DNA from 2 places in the Embleya sp. NBC_00888 genome. Region 2 is predicted to be linked to the other one. Evidence: riboswitches for the same ligand, from Rfam matches in the RefSeq annotation. Region 2 holds a riboswitch; the other holds the start of a gene.

The links. Region 2 has a riboswitch for cobalamin ahead of OG948_RS16990 (cob(I)yrinic acid a,c-diamide adenosyltransferase). Riboswitches for the same ligand answer to the same signal wherever they lie in the genome.
Region 1: linked by a shared signal. The riboswitch ahead of metE (5-methyltetrahydropteroyltriglutamate--homocysteine S-methyltransferase) and the one ahead of OG948_RS16990 (cob(I)yrinic acid a,c-diamide adenosyltransferase) in region 2 are both predicted to bind cobalamin.

The regions. Positions count from the first base shown of each region.
Region 1 is NZ_CP108785.1:2,772,145-2,775,754, reverse strand. It holds gene OG948_RS46490 (signal peptidase I) at 1-181, shown strand, start outside; cobalamin riboswitch at 427-501, shown strand; gene OG948_RS46485 (flagellar hook-length control protein FliK) at 687-1,220, shown strand; cobalamin riboswitch at 1,429-1,649, shown strand; gene metE (5-methyltetrahydropteroyltriglutamate--homocysteine S-methyltransferase) at 1,805-3,610, shown strand, end outside.
Region 2 is NZ_CP108784.1:4,085,132-4,088,741, forward strand. It holds gene OG948_RS16985 ((2Fe-2S)-binding protein) at 258-1,073, opposite strand; gene OG948_RS16990 (cob(I)yrinic acid a,c-diamide adenosyltransferase) at 1,049-1,642, opposite strand; cobalamin riboswitch at 1,701-1,827, opposite strand; gene OG948_RS16995 (Ig-like domain-containing protein) at 2,284-2,997, shown strand; gene OG948_RS17000 (DUF5708 family protein) at 3,200-3,394, opposite strand.

The sequences.
Region 1 (3,610 bases), on a different replicon from region 2:
CCTGATCAGCGGCCGGTTCCGGGTCGAACTGCCGGGCCGCAGCGTGTTGTTGGCGAAGCAGGGCGACTACGTGGTGTGGGGTCGCGGTGTCGACCACTCCTGGGCGGCCGAGGAGGAGTCGGTGGTGCTCACGGTGCGGTGGCCGTCCGTGCCGGGGTATCGGGTGGACGAACCCACCTGAGCGGCGGCGCGCGCCGGCGCCGCGGCCCACCCCCAGGCCGGCCACCGTGTCGGCCGACCTTCAGGGCGGTGCCGCTGCGGCCGACGCTTTTCGGCCGGCGCCTCCCGGGCGGCGCCTCCCACCCGGTGACGAACGGCACCGTGCGTTGCTCGCGCGACCCGTTGTACGACGAGCGGCTCATCTCGTACGCTCCGCAAGCCGACCCGGTCCGGGTCGGCGACACAACCGCATAGTTCGCAATCCAGGGGAAGCCGGTCGAAATCCGGCGCTGACCCGCAACCGTAGGCGGTGGCCGACAGGCCGCCGCGAGTCGGAATGCCTGGATTCGTACGAGTTTAAGGCTCCAGCTGTCGTGGACTGCACGCTGAAGCCCGGATTTCACGTCCGGCGGTGTCTCGTCGGCGCGATGCCGGGGGTCGGCGGTCCTGTGAGGAACATCGCTCGGCCCGGTCGGCATCGGTTTCGCCGCTCGTGCCGACGCCCGTCGCACGAAGGGAATCCGCACGTGAAATTTCGTGGGAACAAGGCTCGAATAGGCCGGCTGGTCGGGGCACTCGCCCTTCTCCTGCTGCCCGCCACCGCCCAGATCACCGTGAGCGCACCCGCCGCCTACGCCATCGACCCCACCAAGGGCTCCGCCGGCGTCTGCCCGGACGCCAACGGGGTGACCGTGATCGTCGACTTCCAGGAACTCGGCGGCGCCACGCTCACCCGCTGCGCGCCCGGCGATCAGGCCACCGGTCTGGCCGCGCTCAAGAACGCCGGCTTCCAGATCCAGGGCACGAACCGGTGGGGCGAGGCGTTCATCTGCCGGATCGAGGGCAAGCCCGGCACGGACACCGAGCCCTGCGTCAACACCCCTCCGGCGTCGGCGTATTGGTCGTACTGGCACGCGCCGAACAACGGCACCTGGACCTACAGCTCGTGGGGCGCGAGCAACCGCAAGCCCCCGCTGGGCAGCTTCGAGGGCTGGTCCTTCTCCAAGGACAAGACGTCGACCACCAACCCGCCACCGCGCGTGGCCCCCACGCGCCCGTAGGGCCGGCCGACGCCGGATCCGAAGCGAGGTCGTCTTCGGCTCCGCGACCGCGTTCGTTCCGCCGGGTCATCGCCGACGCGCGTGATTCGGTCGGAACGAACGCCGGGAACGGACCGCGCACGCCTGCCCGATCGGCGTCCGCGTCGCGCGTACCTCGTTTCACCGTCCACCGGGTGGACTCGCCTGCCGAACGCGCCCATCGCCGGCTAAGCTGACGGACGCAGTCGGTTCGCCCTGCCCGCCAGGCAGGCGCGTCGTAAGAGGGAACCCGGTGTGAATCCGGGACTGCCCCGCAGCGGTGAGTGGGAACGACCGCCGTCAACAGCACTGGGCCCGAGTCGGGCCCGGGAAGCGACGGCCAGTAGGAGTCCGCCCTTTCGGTGGACGCGCCCACGAGTCCGAAGACCTGCCACTGCCCGTGTGCCGACGAGGCGCACGGTGATCTCGGTGACCTCGTGGGCGGGTCGGCGGACAACCCGGTGGCACACGTGCGCGACAGCGCCGAAACGGCCCCGCGGCTTGCCCTCCCTTCGCGCCCTCGATCCGTCCCGGGATTCCGGAGACAGCTCGCGAAGGAGAGTTCCGTGACCACCAAGTCCGCAGCCGCGGCAACCCGCGCCACCGTGTACGGCTACCCCCGACAGGGCCCGCGCCGGGAGTTGAAGAAGGCCATCGAGGGCTACTGGGCCGGTCGGGTCACCGCCGACGGGCTTCGCGACACCGCGGCCGAACTGCGCCGCGCCAACCGCGATCGGCTCGCCGATGCCGGCGTGCACGAGGTGCCCACCGGTGACTTCTCGCTCTACGACCACGTCCTGGACACCACCGTGATGGTCGGCGCGATCCCGCCCCGCCACCGTGCGGCCGTCGAAGCCGACGCCCTGGACGGCTACTTCGCGATGGCGCGCGGCACCCAGGAGGTGGCGCCGCTGGAGATGACCAAGTGGTTCGACACGAACTACCACTACCTGGTCCCCGAACTCGGCCCCGACACCGTGTTCTCCGCGAACTCCCGCAAGCAGGTCGCCGAGTTCGAGGAGGCCGTGGCACAGGGCGTCACCGCCCGGCCCGTACTGGTCGGCCCGATCACCTATCTGCTGCTCGCCAAGCCCGCGCCCGGTGTCGCGGCCGACTTCCAGCCGCTGACCCTGTTGGACCGACTGCTGCCGGTGTACGCCGAGGTGCTCGCCGATCTGCGCGCGGCCGGCGCCGAGTGGGTGCAACTGGACGAACCCGCGCTGGTCCAGGACCGCAGCTTCGCCGAACTCAACGCCATCGCGCGCGCCTACCGCGACCTCGGCGCGCTCGCGGACCGGCCCAGGCTGCTGGTCGCCTCGTACTTCGACCGCCTCGGCGAGGCGTTGCCGATCCTGGCCAAGGCGCCGATCGAGGGGCTCGCCCTCGACTTCACCGGAGCCGCGTGCGCCAACCTGGACGCCCTGGCCGCCGTCGGCGGACTGCCCGGCAAGCGCCTGGTCGCCGGCGTCGTCGACGGGCGCAACGTGTGGATCAACGACCTCGGCAGGTCGCTGGCCACCCTGGGCACCCTGCTGGGCCTGGCCGAGCGCGTCGACGTGGCCGCGTCCTGCTCCCTGTTGCATGTGCCCCTGGACGCCGGCGACGAGCGCGATATCGACCCGCAGATCTCCCGATGGCTCGCCTTCGCCCGGCAAAAGACCGAGGAGATCGTCACGTTGGCCCGCGGCCTGGGCCAGGGCACGGACATCATCGCGACCCACCTCGCCGCCAACCGGGCCGACCTGGCCGCGCGCAAGGCCTCCGCGCTGACCCACGACCCCGCCGTACGCGCCCGCGCCGCCGCGGTCACCGACGCGGACGGCCGGCGCAGCCTGCCCTACGCCGAGCGCGCCACGACCCAACGCGCGCACCTGGGGCTGCCGTTGCTGCCCACGACCACGATCGGCTCCTTTCCGCAGACCGGCGAACTGCGCACCGCCCGCGCCGATCTGCGCGCCGGACGCATCGACGAGGCGGGCTACGAGGAACGCATCGAGTCCGAGATCCGCGACGTGATCTCCTTCCAGGAGAAGGCCGGGATCGACGTCCTGGTGCATGGCGAGGCCGAACGCAACGACATGGTGCAGTACTTCGCCGAACGACTCACCGGATACGTGGCCACCCGGCACGGCTGGGTCCAGTCCTACGGCACCCGGTACGTGCGCCCGCCGATCCTGGCCGGCGACATCTCCCGTCCCGAGCCGATGACCGTGCGCTGGACCTCGTTCGCCCAGTCGTTGTCCGACCGCCCCGTCAAGGGCATGCTCACCGGACCCGTCACGATGCTCGCGTGGTCGTTCGTGCGCGACGACCAGCCGCTCGGAACCACCGCCCGGCAGGTCGCCCTGGCGCTGCGCGACGAGGTCGACGAC
Region 2 (3,610 bases):
CCGGGGCCGTCTCCCCGATCCTGCCGGGGGCGCAGACCCGGCAGGACCGAGGACACGGCCACGGCGTTCGGGTTCGTCGATGCCGGAGTCGGTGTCTCGAGGCCGAGGCTAGAAACAACCGGGCCGAGGATCCGGGAATGTCACCCGAATGCGCGGCTCGGCGTGTCCGACCGATTCACCCGGTCGGCCGCTCCGCGCGGGACCCGACACACGGTTCCCGGTGCCCGGAGCGAACCGAACGCGCAGGCCGGGAATGCTCAGCCCGCGCTGCCCCGACCCGGTGCCGACGACCCGATCCGGGTCCGGGCCGGGCGCGGCGGCTTGTCGTGGAAGACGCAGTCGCCGCACGTACCGCCTCCGGGGATCCGGTAGTACAGGCAGCACGTGGTGCGGCGGAACGCGCCGAGCGCACCGTGCAGGCCGGTTCCGCGCAACCGGCCGGCGGCCAACAGGCCGTCGGCGAACACGCGTGTGGTCGCGACGAGTTCCGGCTCGGCCGGAGCCAGGTGCCGGTGCAACACGCGGGCCGCGCCGACCAGGGCCGACGCGGCGTTGCCCCACAGCAGTCGCTCGGCGACCGGCACCACCGCTCGGGTCGCCCCGGCGAGCGGCACCAGATGCCCGAGCAACACCGCGTCGTGAAGTTGCTCGATCCCCGAACGGTCGTCCGACACCGGCACCGGCGCCGGATCGGGCGCCCACAACTCGACCGGCCCGGCGTCCGGGAAGCGCCAGTACGTCCGGGCCGGATCCAGGTCGGGCACCACCCGGCCGAGCACCGCCGCGCCCAGTGCCACCGACCACAACCGTGAGGCCACGCCCAGGTACAGGATCGACGCGGCGACCCGCGGTTCCTCGGTCCGCAGCCGGGCCCGTACGTGCTCCACCCGGTCCGCCCACGCGGCGGGCGCGGCCCGGTCGTACAGCTCGGCCAACGGCCGAAAGCCCGCGCCGTCGGTGATCGGTCCGGTCCGCAGCTCGAAGTAGGGCCCCACGTCGGCGAGCCGGCGCAGCGGCCCGCCGACGTGGGACCGCGACCGCGCGCCGGTCAGCGGCTGTCGCCCGGACGCCACAACACATCACCCGCACCGCCGGCGTTGGCCCGCCGGGCGAGGACGAACAGCAGGTCGGACAACCGGTTGAGGTAGCGCGCGGTGAGCGGGTTGACGGTCGCGGCCCCGCCCGCCGTCGCCCGCTCGTCCGCCTCGATCAGCGCCCAGGTCGAGCGCTCGGCGCGGCGGGCCGAGGTGCGGGCCACGTGCAGCAGGGCCGCGGCCGGGCTGCCGCCGGGCAGTACGAAGGAACGCAGCGCGGTCAGTTCCGCGTTGAACGCGTCGCAGTGCTCCTCCAGCCGGGCCACGTCCGCCTCGGTGATCCGCAGCCGGGTGTCCCCCTCGGCGATCGGCGCGCACAGGTCCGCGCCGACGTCGAACAGGTCGTGCTGCAGTTGCGCCAATACCGCGCGTGTCTGCGGTTGCGGGTCGCCGAGCGCGAGCACGACCCCGATCGCCGCGTTGGTCTCGTCCGTGTCGGCGTACGCCGCCAACCTCGGATCGGTCTTGCGCGTCCGGGAGTTGTCGCCCAGCGCGGTCGTGCCGGCATCGCCGGTACGGGTGTAGATCCGGCTCAGAACCAAGGACATGGTCGGCACCGGCCTCTCTCGGGGAAATCCGCCCCGGTTGGTGAGGTGGCGACGACGTGAGTCTCCTGGCTCTCGGATCATCGCTCCTCCCGGCCTTCCGACCCGTCTGGGGGCCGTGGCCGGTTCGGGAGTCGCTCCCCGATCACAGTGGCGGGACCGCGCCGGATTCACACCGGCTTCCTCGTACCGCCGTCGCCTTGCGCCTCCCACCATGACACGCCCGACGGGCCCGGTCCACCGTCGGATCCGGACCACGCGTGCGGGTGAAGCTTGCCGCCGGTCCGCGCGCCGAGCCCCGGACCGGCGCGGGCGAAGCCCAGGATCGGATTCCGAGAGCGGCTCCCTCGGCCGGCGTCGGCCCGGCGGTATCGGCGCCGAAGGGTGCCGGCGAGCGCCGGTGAGTCGATCCGAGATCCGGCCGTGCCGGGAAATCAGTGCCGGAGGTATGCGTGTCCACGGTGTCCGGAACACCTGAACCAGCCGGTCCGACGCGTCGGGTGGGTCAGGCATGTCGGGTGGGTCGGGTACCTCGAGCGGGCGTGGTCCTGGCTTGTTGTGCTTCGCTGTTCGGAGCGGGGTCGGGGCATCCCGCCGCCTGCGCGGGGTGGTTCGGCGCCGAGGGACGGCATCTCGCCTCCTCCGTGCGGCTCTTCGATGCCGGTTCGGCGCGGCCGACCCCTTCCGCGGCGGACTTCGGCGCCGGGTCGGGACACGCCACCCCACCCGCCGGGCCCCTTGGCGCGGGAACGGGAGGCCCCACCCCGTCCGCCGCGCTGTTGACCGCCGGCGCCGGGCGCCCCGTCGGGTCCGGCGACCGGGTGCGGCCGAGGGACGAGCCCGAGGCGATCCTGCCGCCCGTCCCGCGTGCCGTCGCCGATCGGGCGGGCACTCGCGCCGGGCAGTCGGTGGACGTCCCGGTCCTGGCCGGCGACTCCGGCGAAGGGCTGGTCGTGCTGTCGTACACCAATCCCGAACACGGCCTGGTGCTCCAGCGGGACGAGGCGGATTCGGTGCTGCGGTACACGCCGGGGCCGGGCTTCACCGGACGCGACAGCTTTCGCTACACGATCGTCGACCGGCTCGGCCGCGAGGCCACCGCGAGCGTGCGGATCGAGGTGGTGGCCGGCCCCGGTGCGTCCGGCCGGCCGGTCGAGACCCGGGCGGGCAAGCTCGGCGTCCATCGCGGCGTCGACGAACTCCGCGCACCCTCGGCCGCGTCGGCGGCGCGTCCGCGCGCCGGGGTCGATCCGGGCGGCGGGTCGCTGCTCGTGGCGTTCCTCGGCTCGGCCGTGCTCGGGGCGGGTGTCCTGGCGTTCGTCGCCCACCGTCGGCCGGGCCGGCGGCGGCTCGGCTGAGCGGGCCCGGGTCGGTTCGATCGGCTGTTCGAGGTTGCGCCCCGAACGGCGGCTGTTCCGGGGGTTCTTCGGTCTGATCGGCCTTTCGGGGCTCGTCCCCCGACCGACTGCTCCGACGTTTCTTCGGTCCGATCGGCCCTTCCCAGGCTCGTCCCCCGATCGGCCCTTCCGGGCTTCCTCGGTCCGGCCGGTGTCGCCCCGGTCAGCCCTTCCGGGCCTCCTGGGTGAGCTGGTAGAGCCCGTACAGCAGCTCGGCGATGCCGACGATGAGCAACACGACGCCGATCTTCCCGAGCGCGACCACCGGTGTGTCCACGTCGTCCGCGAACAGCTTCAGGGCTCCGCCCACCACCGCGCTCAACAGGCCGGCCGTCAACGAACCGCGTGCCTTCGCCACGGTCTTCCTCCTCCACTCGACCTGCGGGTACGGCTATGAGGCTAGGTCCGGGCCCCGGCCCGGCACGCCCTCCGCGGGAACGAACCGGCGTACACACTTCGGCCTAGAACCGCGCCCGGGTTCGCCGCGGCCGGTGGGTTCGGCGGGGCTTCGGGAATGGGGCCGGCCCCACCCCCGAAGGGTGGCCAGCCCCATGGGCACGCCCGTTTCACGCTC